DNA from 3 places in the Cytobacillus oceanisediminis genome. Region 2 is predicted to be linked to each of the others. Evidence: riboswitches for the same ligand, from Rfam matches in the RefSeq annotation. Region 2 holds a riboswitch; each other region holds the start of a gene.

Region 1 (4,187 bases), 830 kb from region 2:
ATGGCATTCCATACGTCATACATAACTCCACACCATTTGCAGCAGAAGTAAAACTATCTTCTTTTAAGACTCCTATTACCGCTCATTACAGATGGGATTTTGAAAAAACGCCTGCGCTGCCATAAAGCAGATGCAGGCGTTTTTCTTATTAAATAAGAAAGTATAAAAACATCGCACGACCAAAAGCGACAGCTTTTGGGAGGATGTGGGTCATGCAGACGTTGCCACAGGACGTGGCGTTCTTAGTCTGCGTTCCTTTTTGAGCGAGGCGCTTGCGCTTTTCTTATCTTACTGCTGCCGGATTGCCCGCCGGCCACTCTTCGCAGGTATAAGCCATCTCCCAGAAGCCAAGCTCCAGCTGGCAGCTTTTTCGGAAAGCGTCCTTCATTCGCTGCCTTTCTTCCGGTGATGCCGCATCAGCAAGCTCATCCAAACGGTTTCTCATATTCATGGTCACAGCCTCGACCCTTAAATTTGCATAAAAAGAGATCCATGGATAAAACGGATGGTTCTCATCAGGCTCATATTGCTTCATGAGCTCAAGCCCAATCTCCCAATAAGTCCATGGACAAGGCAATAATGCAGAAAGGATTTCACCCATGCCGCCTGTGTGGGCATGATACATCATATGCTTAACATAATGATCAGCTGTTGGCGGGAGCGGATAACCCTGCAATGCTTCGTAATCCACGCCAATCTGCTGGCAAAAATTATGGTGGGGATGTACTTCGCTGTTCAATACAAATTCTATTTGCTGATTAAAATAAGCAATATCCTTACGCTCTGCTGACTTTGAAATGGCAATCCCATAAATATGCATGAACGCATTCAAATACTCAAAGTCCGCTTTAATGTAATGGGCCAGCGCCTCTTTCGGCACATCCCCTCTCCCGATACCCTGAACAAATGGATGTTCAAATATCAGCTGAAACAAATCTTCATTTTCCTTGCGCAGAATCTCTGAAAAAGTCATAAAAAATAGCCTCCTTATTAAATTCAGAAGCTGCCGGGGAAAAAGCATGAGGATATATAACGAGGTCCTCACCGCTTCCCTGCGCTGGCATTATCCAGATCAGGTTCCAAGGGACAAAGGAAAAGCTCCTTATCTCAGCCGTAGCGCCCCTAGCAGTTTTCTAACATTTTTTAATTTTTTTACCGATTGTCTAACTTGTCGTTTTTCACTCATAAATTTTGGATTTCGTCCATAACTCTTGAAAATCGCTCATAAATTTTTGGATTTCGCCCATAACTCTTGAAAATCGCTCATAAATTTTTGGATTTCGCCCATAACTCTTGAAAATCGCTCATAAAGTCAGATTGCTATGCTGCACTCCGCTTATCTGCTTACTCAACTAGCTTCGCCAGCCCAAAATCATCACATATTCTGAACCAAATTCTTCTCTTTAACCTTCGCCAAAACCATCCAGCCTATGGCCGCACCGGCAATGCTGCTGACCAGGAATGGCGGTACAAAGAAGAATGCGCCAGCTGCGCTCCCCATGAGAACCTTTGCGTATGGGACTGCAAACAATGCACCGATTATGCCGGTACCTACCACCTCACCAACAGCAGCCCATATTTTCCGGCCGAACTTCAAATAAAGCACACCTGCCAAAAACGCACCCATCATGCCGCCTGGAAACGCAAGCAGCGTCCCGAATCCAAGCAAATTACGAAGCAGGCCAATCATAAAAGCCACGGCTGCTGCAGGCAGGGGTCCAAGCGTCACCGCTGCCAATACATTTACCGCATGCTGGACCGGATAGGCCTTGGCTACACCTGCCGGAAACCAGATCAAATGGGATCCCAGTGTCCCAATTGCCACAAATAAAGCCATCGTAGTTAACAATCGGGTTCTGTTCATCTAAACCTCCTTTCTAAAGGGGCGCCTGATTGCTTATCAGGATGAGAAGTATGTATACAAAAAAGCCAGATTCCCATAAGGACCTGGCTTGGTTTAGTATATGAATCGACATATAGTCAAATCCTACTTCCCTCCGCTGGCATTAACCAGATCAGGTCCATAAGAGTCAGAAAGCTATAACGCGCTTTCCTCTCAGCCCGCACATTCGGGGCACCCCTAGTAGTTGAATAGATATTTAGTTTGATAAGCTATCTCAAGCATAACAAACTATTCCGGCACTGTCATCAATCTTTTTGCTTAAATACTTTTCTTGATGCAATCGATTAAGCGCTCTTCAATTTCTGCTGCGAAGCTTTGAACAGATTCGTTTTTGATTAGTTCAATCATGCTTGTCGGCTTGGGCATGCCAATTTTTGTTTTGCCTTCATCTTCATACACAACAATTTTACAAGGCAGGAAGTAGCCGGCCATTTTATTCTGTGTTAAAACGCGATGTGCTTCATTTGGATTACATACCTCTAAAACATGGAAGGCCTCGTTATATTCCAATCCTTTTTCCTGCAGCTTCTCCTGAACGTTAAACTGCCATAAAACTCCGAACTTTTCTTCCTTCAGACTTCCCTCAAGTGAGGATATTGCTTCTTCAATCGATTTTTCGGTTTCAACTGTGTAATCGAACATGACTGCATCTCCTTTAATGTCGGCATATTAATCATGTACCCCTATAGGTATATTAGTAAACACAGTCTGAACTGTCAACTGACCAGGCTTTTTTTAAAAAGATGAAAAACTATCGAATTAGCTGCAGACCTGCCAGCTCTTTTAGGCTCCCCACCCCTGCCAGAGACAGCGACACTTTCGTTTCTTCAATAAAGTTGGCAAGCACTTTTTCAACCCCAGCCTGCCCGCCAATGGCCAAACCGTACACATACGGCCGTCCTAGGCAAACTGCGTCGGCTCCTAATGCCAGAGCTTTGACAACATCTGAACCGCGGCGAATGCCACTGTCAAACAATACTGGAATTCGTCCTTTGACTTCCTTCACGATCGGTCCCAGCGCATCAATCGCCGCAATTACCCCATCAAGCTGCCTGCCGCCATGATTAGATACTATGATTCCGTCTATCCCTTTTTCAACGGCCTGCCTGGCATCTTCCGGATGGAGAATACCCTTTAATAGTATCGGCAGACTTGTTTTCTCTTTTAACCTTGCAATATGCTCCCAGCTCAATGTTGGATGATGGATATTATCAAGGATTCCCTGAACTACATCATCGTCATGGAGAGAGGCCATAAAGACAGAATCGCTCTCATAATTTGCTTTTCCATAGCCAAGCTTTAACGGGGAAAAATTGTTTCTTAGATCCGCTTCCCTCCATCCCATCATCACTGTATCAACTGTTAACACAATGGCTTCATATCCTGATTCCTGCGCTCGGCGCACCATACTGAACGCAGCATCTTCATAATTGGACCAATATAATTGGAACCATTTTGGGCTCGCGCCTGTTGCATTAGAGATTTCTTCAATGGAATAACTGGATACCGTGCTCTGGATAAAAGGTATTCCAAACGAAGCTGCTGCCCGTGCAGATGCAAGCTCTCCCTCACTGTGTTCAAGGCGCTGCATTCCAATAGGTGCCAGGAAAACTGGATAAGGATACGTTTTTCCAAATAAATTCACACTTATATCCGGCACTGAAACACCTCTCAGCATTCTCGGTACAATTGAGTATTTTGCAAAGGATTCAATATTCTTTTTCAGCGTTTCTTCTCCTCCGGCTCCTGATTGGACATAGCCAAATCCGCCAGCTCCCATCACTTTCTCTGCTTCTTCTTCCAGTTCCTTAAATGAAATAGGAAAGTTTTCTGCGAAACTAATATTCTCTACTTTTGCCATATTCAGCCCTGCCTTTTTTTGAATTTATTGAAAATAATAACACTTTTTTAGATTTTATGAAACCATGTAATAAAATCATAAATTCGCAATAATGCAGCCTTTCCTATACAAATTAGCCGCGATAGGCAGGGATTTCACAAAAAATCGGGAATAAACATTTTAACCTTAATGAAATTGGAGTGTACAAAATGCTAATTAAACAGCCTTTTGATGAATTTCTGAAATTCCATTACGAAAGAGTCAGTGAAAGCAATATGAAAGTCACTTTGCCAATCCAGCCGCTCTTTATTAACAGCGCGGGGCTGGTTCATGGAGGCATTATTTCCACTCTTGCGGATGTAGCGATGGGGAATATATTCGAGCCGGATGAAAACCAGATGCAATCCGTGGTGACGGCTGATTTAAAGGTCACTTTCCTAAAGG
Region 2 (4,187 bases):
TGCAGGAAAAGTGCAATATGCGCATTTTGTCGGGCAGAATGGAATGCCAATATATATGCTGACTTCATTTTTTAAGTCATAAAGATCCGGTACGACAGCAAGCTGCCTGTCTACGATATTCTGCATAAGCTGGATTTTTTCATCTGTAATCAAATACTCTTCCTTCAGCTGCTGATGGGCTTCATGGAGAGGTGTCTGATGCTGGATGGCACGGTGAAGCAATTTTGTGGGACGTACCCCAGTCAGAATTCCCCACTTTTGAATAATGCCTGTCCAATCCTGCAAAACAGTCAGATATACATGGGATACTGCATTTTTTATTTGTTTGAAATTCTCTTTTTCTGACTCAGCCGGAACGAATTCCTTCTCAAAATTGGCTGAAAGGTTCTTGCCATCTTTATCAGTAAGCTCTGCAATGGCTTTAATGTGTTTTCCATGTTCAAGCTGAAAATTAATTGTCAGATCAGCTGCAGCATTCTCACCCAGCGTCACCGCACATTCTTCAAAAAAGAGGTTCCCGATCAGCCGGAGCGGCCGATGGAACCGTTCATCCTGTATACCTAAAATTGAAATATTCAAATCGATCACCTTTTTTAGAAAATATATTAAATCTGCCGATGTCTTTGTTTTCTTAAGGCAGCTGCAAAGTGTCTATTTTTCATGTTGACAAACTTCTTTTAGTGTACAGAAATGGGGAAACAAGGTCAATATAAGGGGAATGATTCCTAATGGATTGTTTATATTATTCATGGTTCTTTTTTCTTTCTCCTTTGGCAATTTCACAAAGCAAAAAAAGAGCCGATTACCTAATCGAACTCTCTTTCATTGATTTTATTTTAATAGATTCATTTTCTTCAGGAAATCGATTGGATGCTGCTTCCGGAAATGTTCTTTAACCATGTAGCTTACGCCGTTCTGGTCATTGGATCGGGTCAGCCAGTCGGCTGCTTTTTTTACTTCTGCAGGGGCATTGCCCATAGCCACACCGAGACCGGCGGCTTCAATCATTTCCAGGTCATCTGCCGAGTCGCCTATAACGACCATTTGGTTTCGGGAAATTCCGAGATGTTCACATAAATAAAGCAAACCATTTAGCTTTGAAACTCCGGAAGGAACGATATCCATTCGCAGATCACTCAACTTAATGACTTCTACATTTTCAAACATGCCCCTAATGGCTGCCTTAGCATCCTCAAGGTCTTCTTTATCTTCAAAATACACTTCGATTTTTGGCGGTGTGACCGGCTCATCTAAAATGGTGTCACTTAATGAATCCACAAATTGCTGCGAGTAAAAAATGGGATCCCCGGTTGTAAAAACCGTTTTAGCAAGCATATTGGTATTTAGCTTGGTTTTGTTGGCAAGGGAATATTTTTCGTGCACCAGCCTGATTTGACAGGTAAAGCCTTCAAGCAGGCGCACGATTTCAAACGTTTCATCTTCCTGTATCCTTTTTACATATATCGGCTTTTCCTGAGAAGCTGCAATATAAGCCCCCCTGTGTGTGACCAGCAAAGAATTGATTTTCAATGCTTTGGCCGCTTTTTTCGCAGATGGAAAACTTCTGGATGTGACAAGTGTTACATAAATTCCTTTTTGCTGCACATATTCAATCGCTTCTTTTGTTGATTTATGAAGTCTTCCATTTGATTGGAGCAGTGTTCCGTCAATATTTAAAGCAAGCATTCTGTATATCATCCAATTTGCCCCCTATTCTCGGTGTAAAATTGTCCTATTACACTTTTATGAAGGGAAGGATTGGAATAGAACATGACATGGACAATGTAAAAATATTTTCATAGCATATCTGCTTAGTGACGGCGTTTATCTGTTTTCATAGATCATTTGATTTAAAGAATTATAAATTATTCATTTACAATTTGTATGCTCCGTATTAAGATGGAGTCAATAAAAACTGCATATCTTATTTTGCACTAGGGGAGCTTTAATGGCTGAGAAGAACAATCCGTTCTGACTCTTATCACCCGATCTGGATAATACCAGCGTGGGGAAGTGCAGGTGAACGGCTATCATTTCTAGTGTATTGATATCATTCAACTGCATTTCCTTATGGGAATGCAGTTTTTTATTTTTATTTAAAATAGGAGGATGGCAAAATGCAGGAAAATTTCTTATGCGGAACAAGTGAGATTACAGGTTGCAGGTTTTCAATTTATCCAATGACTGACAGGTTTGTGGATGTTATTTTATCTGCTCTAAAAGAAGTGGATACAAGCAAGGTATGGATGGAAACAGATGATGTAAGCACTTGTGTGAGAGGCAGGTCCATTCATGTTTTTGATGTGGTCAAAGCTATTTATCTTGAAGCTGTTAAGCATGGTGACCATGTAGTATTTAATGGCACTTTTTCAAATGGATGCCCTGGGGATACTGCCGGCGATGCTTATCTTGCTGAAAATGAGGAACGGGCGAATGAAGAAAAATCAGCAGGAATCAACCAGGAAGTCGCTGTACAGTTCGCACTTTATCCGATGGGGATTCCTGCATATATGAACGTCATTATGGACCAAGTCGAGCTCGCAAAGGATCAGGGAACATTTACTGAAGGTGTCCATTATGCTTCAAGATTAGATGGAGATGCACACGCTGTTTTTAAAACGCTGGAAGATGCTTTCGAAAGCTGTAAAAAAAGCGATTCTACTCATATTGTCATGACGGTGAATATGTCTGCGAACAGTCCTTCCAAGAAGGGGGCTATGTAATATGCTCGAAAAATGGAAGCTTCGTGAGGTCATTGTCCTGTCTGTTCTCGCAGTTGTGTTTGCAGTTGTGTACCTGGTGTTCATGCAATTTGGCAACGTGCTATATGGGATGTTCGGCTTAATTGGCTATGATCTGATTTTTGGCATTTGGTTTATTGTTTCGATCATCGCAGCGTATATAATCAGAAAACCCGGTGCAGCCTTTTTATCGGAAACCATCGCTGCAGCCATTGAAGTCATGATTGGCAATGCAGTAGGCCCTCGCCTGATTCTTTCAGGTATGATTCAGGGGATTGGAGCAGAAGCTGTTTTTGCGGCCACAAAATGGAACAATTACCGTACATGGGTTTTAATTGCTGCCGGCATGGGCTCTTCTGTTACAAGCTTTATTTGGGGCTATTTCATTTCCGGCTATGCTGCCCTCTCACCGGGTTATGTAACTGCCATGTTTTTTGTGAGACTGATTAGCGGAGCTTTGCTTGCTGGATTGCTAGGGAAATGGCTGAGTGAGAGTCTTGCTAAAACTGGGGCATTAAACAGCTTTCCTATCGGAAAAGAGCTGAGAAGGGAAAAATCCAAAAATGGCATTACAGCATAACCAGCCTTTATTAATAACAGAACAGCTGTCCTTCCGGCATGAAGATGTGAAGAATCCTGTTTTTAAGAATGTGAATTTCTGCCTTTATCCTGGGGAAGCTGTTCTATTATTGGGCCCCAGCGGCTGCGGAAAAAGCACGCTTGCTTTCTGCTTAAATAAATTGTATCCGGAAGCCGTTGATGGCGAACTGGATGGCACCATTTCTTTCAAGGGAAAGATGCTGGAGGAATTCCGGCACGGTGAAATTAATCAGCACATCGGCATTGTGTTTCAGGATCCTGAAAGCCAGTTTTGCATGACAACAGTTGAAGAGGAGCTGGCATTCGGCCTTGAGAATATGAAAACACCTCCTGAAGAAATTGAGAGCAAGATTGATGAAGCACTCGAACTTGTTCATCTTCTGCCATTTAAAAACGCCTTAATCCACACCCTTTCGGGGGGACAAAAACAAAAACTTGCCCTTGCATGTGTATTGTCATTAAAACCGGATATCCTTATTTTGGATGAACCGACAGCAAATCTTGACCCGGCTTCAGGCTATGAACTTACCCGCATCATCAAACAGCTTAAAGAGGAGCAATCCTTTTCCCTTCTAATAATTGAGCACAAGCTGGATGATTGGGTTGATTTGACCGACCGCTGCGTGGTGCTAAACCGGGATGGCGAAATTATATTTAATGGAAGCACGGCAGACTGCTTTAATAAGTATGCAGAAGAACTTCTGCTTGAGGGTATATGGCTGCCAAGCGCAGTAAGAGCAGGCCTATTAGGAAAAAAGGCAGGGATTTACAGTGGGCAAAAGCTTCCGTTAACTGATCGGGAATTAATTGCTGGATTTGTAGATCCCTCTGCTGCACTTCAGATAT
Region 3 (4,187 bases), 1.2 Mb from region 2:
GCCTGTTTAACATCACCGCTTACTCCAATGCTATGCTCGCCAAGAATCATACGCTCTGATACACCGCCTGCTAGTATCATGGCAACCTGGTCAATCAATTCACTTGAAGTCGATAAGTGAAGTTCTTTTTGTATAGGAGCTACATACCCAAGTGCTTCGCCACGCGGAATGATGGTTGCTTTTCGGACGGATCCGGGTTTTGTTAAAGCAGCCACTAATGCATGGCCAGCTTCATGTATGGCAACGCGCTGCTTCGTGCCGTGATCCTGTAAAGCCCGGGTGGTTGTTCCCAGAATGGTCCGGTCAAGCGCATAATCCAAATCTTCCTTTGAGATAATTTCCTGGCCGTTACGGACAGCTCTGCGGCTTGCCGTTTCAAAAAGGGAATGAAGATCTGCTCCCGAGAATCCAGAAGTGCTTTCTGCTAAATCGCCAAGTGTTGTCATGACATCCTCAGCAAGCAATCTATTTTTTGTGTGAATATTGATAATCTCTCTTCGGCCCTTTGTATCAGGAAGAGGGACATTGAAGGAGAAGTCAATCCGTCCGGGACGGAGGAAGGCTTCATCGAGCATATCCTTCCGGTTTGTGGCGGCAATAAATAGGATTCCATCATTGGAATGTCCGCCGTCCAGCTGGACTAGAAGTTCAGTTAATGTTTTTTCGCTTTCTTCTCCGCCATGCTGCTTTCTTCGGCCTGCCAGTGCATCTACTTCGTCAATGAAGACGACGGCAGGAGCATGCTTTCTGGCATTTTGGAAAAGGTTTCTTACTCGGGATGCTCCCACACCAACGAACAATTCATTAAAACCGGAACCGCTGGTTGAGAAAAATGTTGCTCCAAGTTCTTTAGCGATTGCCTGAGCCAGCAATGTTTTCCCCGTTCCAGGAGGCCCGTATAATAGAATTCCCTTCGGCGGCTTAATGCCCATTTTCAGAGAGCGCTCAGGTTCTTTTAATATTGAAAGAGTCTGCATGATTTCCTCTTTCATTTCTTCCTGAATTCCTCCAACATCTTCAAGTGAAATGGAAGGAAGGGGCTTTGGTTTAGAAACACTTTGCTTCATTGTATTTGTAGCACCCATTCCGCCTTTTCCTGACTTAAACAGGTAAATGCCAATGGCTATGAACAAAAGGACTACACCGCCCAGAATCCAAGGGGTATAAGGTCCTGTGGTTGCGAACGTATATTGTATATTATAGGTTTCTACTAATTTATCAACCATCTCACTGTTGGGAGGCACATGGGAGATGTACTCGCCATCAGGGGCTGTGATCAGCAGTTTCCCATTTTTAAATTCCTGTACTGCAACAGTCTTTCCATCCTGGGAGGCAATAATTTTTTCCACAGAAGAAAACGGAACTGTCACATCCTTTTTTCCTGCTTGTACGGTCCAAATAACCGCCGCCAAAATCACCGTGATCACAAATGCAATAGAAACAATCGTCGAAGGCTTCTTAAGACGTGATTTCAACTATTTCCCTCCTCATTGAACATACCTACATTATAAGGAAATAATATTGTTAATAACAGGGTTTTACTCTTTTTAAACGTTGTAAATTATGGAAAAATAATATAGTTTATAAGAAAGTGTGCTACAACAGCTAACAGATGGCATCAATATGTGAAAAAAATGTGACAAGCAGGGGGAAAACCTGGCATATAAGTTAAAAAGTTTTTTCAAAGAATCCTTTTCACAATGTTTCATTTCATATATACTAAAATCGGATAATTCAATAACGTGCCACAAGGGGAGCATTTTGCTGAGAGTGAACAGTTCGCTGTTCTGACCCTTTGAACCTGTTAGATAATGCTAGCGCAGGAATGTGGAATAAAAGGCGGAAGGAGATTTTCTGCCTGCATGTTCTCCCTTGGGGTATCGTCAACGATTAAAGGGGGATTTTTTTATGAAAAAATTAAGCTTAACCGCGATGATTGAAGCTTCATTTTTTGCAGCATTTGCCATCATTCTGGATTTTCTGCCATCAATCAAGCTGTCACCGTCTATTTCCATTTCTGCCGCGATGATTCCGATCTTTATTTTGGCTTTCAGGTGGGGTTTTAAGGTAAGCTTCATCGCAGGCCTCTTATGGGGAATTTTGCAGATTGCCATGGGAGATGCTTGGATTGCTACTCCGCTTCAGGCATTTATTGAGTACTTTGTGGCATTTGCCTGTATTGGTTTTGCCGGTTTGTTTTTCCGCCCAATTCAATATCAGCTGCGCAGGGGAAACAAGAACAAGGCATTGGGCTGGATAGTTTTAGCTGTGTTTGCCGGAAGCCTTGCCCGGTATTTCTGGCATTTCATAGCAGGTGTATTTTTCTTCGGAAGCTATGCGCCAGAAGGGATGTCGCCTGTATTATTCTCCTTCATGGCAAATGGCGCAACAATGCTTGGTGCTGCAATTCTTTGTTCCATTTTAACAGCATTAATCATTTCTTCGGCACCTAGATTAATCATGAGAAAATCGGATGAAATTGTTCAATCGCAAAAACATGCTTCCTAATTAAGATCAGCCTCTTTGAATATATTTCAAAGAGGTTTTTTCATATTTTAGGAAATTGCTCCTGAAAAATGGGTATATTACTCAAAAAGGGGAGTGATTGTTTGTCAAACACATTGCAGGGTAACATCATTACAGGTGTCTTTGATGCAGAAACCAGTGCCTTTGAGATTCAAAAAGTTAAAAGCTTCACCACCCAGTCGATCCTCAACAAAAATCAATGTGAAAATTTGTATAACTATTTATCCCTCCATGAGGAGGATGAGGGAGGACAAATTATTACACTGTACGATCAAATGCCGTTAATGCTGACCAGGCAGGAAATATGCAGTTTAAAGAAAGATTTGGAGAACATTAAAAAACTATATCAGTAGAAAATTGCTTTGCATCTTGCAAGGCTTTTTTTCTTTTTCAATTTAAATTTGACAGATTTGTGACAAAAAGTTTGACAAATTTGTGAACATAGTTAGAATATTAAATAAAAGGGGATGAAAACATGACATTAAAACAGCAAAAGGTGCTTCACTTTTTTAGGAATATTACAGCAGCCGGTATACTTTTAGGATTAATTGTCTTTATTTCAAGCTTTTTTGTAAGCGGTCTCACAGGGCAATATGTTTTATCAATCGGCTTAAGCATTATGGTTTCTTCCATGCTGATATTTGGTTTTGGCTTTTTTATCAACGTAATGGAGGAAATGACACAGGGAAGCAAAGGAATCAGACAATACAAATAAAACCGGCCTCCAAATAGGAGACCGGTTTTTTGATATTAATGAGCAGCGTGCCCAGAAGTCAGAACCCAAATAGAACCCACTACAATAACGATAACCATAAATACGGCATAAATCATATTTACTAAGTTCGTCTTGCCGTCTTCGCCTTCTCTTAAGTGCATGAACATGAACAGCTGCATGCCAGCCTGAATGACAGCCAGTGAGCCGATAATCCACATGATCACTTTAAAAGAGAGGTTCGTTTTTAGGGCAATACCTGCTGCTGCAAATGTCAGCACAAGGGAAACTACAAATCCAATGACATGGCTTATCGGGAAGCTTTTTGATTGATGATGTTCCATTTAAGCCACCAGTCCTTTCAGATACACGAATGTGAAAATAAAGATCCAGACTACATCAAGGAAGTGCCAATAAAGGCCGATAATAAACGTTTTTCTTGCAGTAGTTGGGGTAAGGCCTCTTTTTAAAAGCTGGATGATGACCATAGTTGCCCAGCCAATTCCCAATGTTACGTGAGCTCCGTGTGTTCCCAGCAAGACAAATAAGCTGGACAGGAACGCACTTGTCTGCATCGTTGCGCCTTCATGGGCATAATGGATAAACTCATTAATCTCCATGAATAGGAATCCTGCGCCAAGAGCAAGGGTAATCACCAGCCAGGTAATTAGCCCCTTCAGGTTATGGCGGCGCATTTCAAAAATGGCGATGCCCATTGTAAAGCTGCTTGTCAAAAGGAGGACTGTCTGAATCATGACATCCTTGATCACAAAAATATCTTTATGTGTAGGTCCCCCTGCATAGCGTTCATATAATACTCCATATACTCCGAACAGAGTGGCAAATAGAACGATTTCAGCGCCAAGGAAAACCCAGAAGCCAAGAATATTCATCCGGTCCTGCTCAGTTTGATATTCAAGGGGCAAGGAAGTATCCACTTTAGCTGACA

Evidence for each region. Region 2 has a riboswitch for thiamine pyrophosphate ahead of IRB79_RS07880 (YkoF family thiamine/hydroxymethylpyrimidine-binding protein). Riboswitches for the same ligand answer to the same signal wherever they lie in the genome.
Region 1: it holds a riboswitch for thiamine pyrophosphate, as region 2 does, so the genes downstream of both, thiW (energy coupling factor transporter S component ThiW) here and IRB79_RS07880 (YkoF family thiamine/hydroxymethylpyrimidine-binding protein) in region 2, are expected to answer to the same signal.
Region 3: it holds a riboswitch for thiamine pyrophosphate, as region 2 does, so the genes downstream of both, thiT (energy-coupled thiamine transporter ThiT) here and IRB79_RS07880 (YkoF family thiamine/hydroxymethylpyrimidine-binding protein) in region 2, are expected to answer to the same signal.

What each region holds. Positions count from the first base shown of each region.
Region 1 is NZ_CP065511.1:675,044-679,230, reverse strand. It holds gene IRB79_RS03460 (DUF1287 domain-containing protein) at 1-125, shown strand, start outside; gene tenA (thiaminase II) at 284-973, opposite strand; TPP riboswitch at 1,033-1,134, opposite strand; gene thiW (energy coupling factor transporter S component ThiW) at 1,376-1,864, opposite strand; TPP riboswitch at 1,976-2,092, opposite strand; gene IRB79_RS03445 (DUF302 domain-containing protein) at 2,162-2,545, opposite strand; gene IRB79_RS03440 (alpha-hydroxy-acid oxidizing protein) at 2,655-3,764, opposite strand; gene IRB79_RS03435 (PaaI family thioesterase) at 3,953-4,187, shown strand, end outside.
Region 2 is NZ_CP065511.1:1,508,506-1,512,692, reverse strand. It holds gene IRB79_RS07890 (coproporphyrinogen III oxidase) at 1-579, opposite strand, end outside; gene IRB79_RS07885 (Cof-type HAD-IIB family hydrolase) at 832-1,698, opposite strand; TPP riboswitch at 1,927-2,029, shown strand; gene IRB79_RS07880 (YkoF family thiamine/hydroxymethylpyrimidine-binding protein) at 2,118-2,723, shown strand; gene IRB79_RS07875 (ECF transporter S component) at 2,725-3,321, shown strand; gene IRB79_RS07870 (ABC transporter ATP-binding protein) at 3,305-4,187, shown strand, end outside.
Region 3 is NZ_CP065511.1:2,746,439-2,750,625, reverse strand. It holds gene IRB79_RS13930 (AAA family ATPase) at 1-1,475, opposite strand, end outside; TPP riboswitch at 1,741-1,843, shown strand; gene thiT (energy-coupled thiamine transporter ThiT) at 1,909-2,508, shown strand; gene IRB79_RS13920 (hypothetical protein) at 2,610-2,879, shown strand; gene IRB79_RS13915 (hypothetical protein) at 3,002-3,241, shown strand; gene qoxD (cytochrome aa3 quinol oxidase subunit IV) at 3,277-3,582, opposite strand; gene qoxC (cytochrome aa3 quinol oxidase subunit III) at 3,583-4,187, opposite strand, start outside; gene qoxB (cytochrome aa3 quinol oxidase subunit I) at 4,178-4,187, opposite strand, start outside.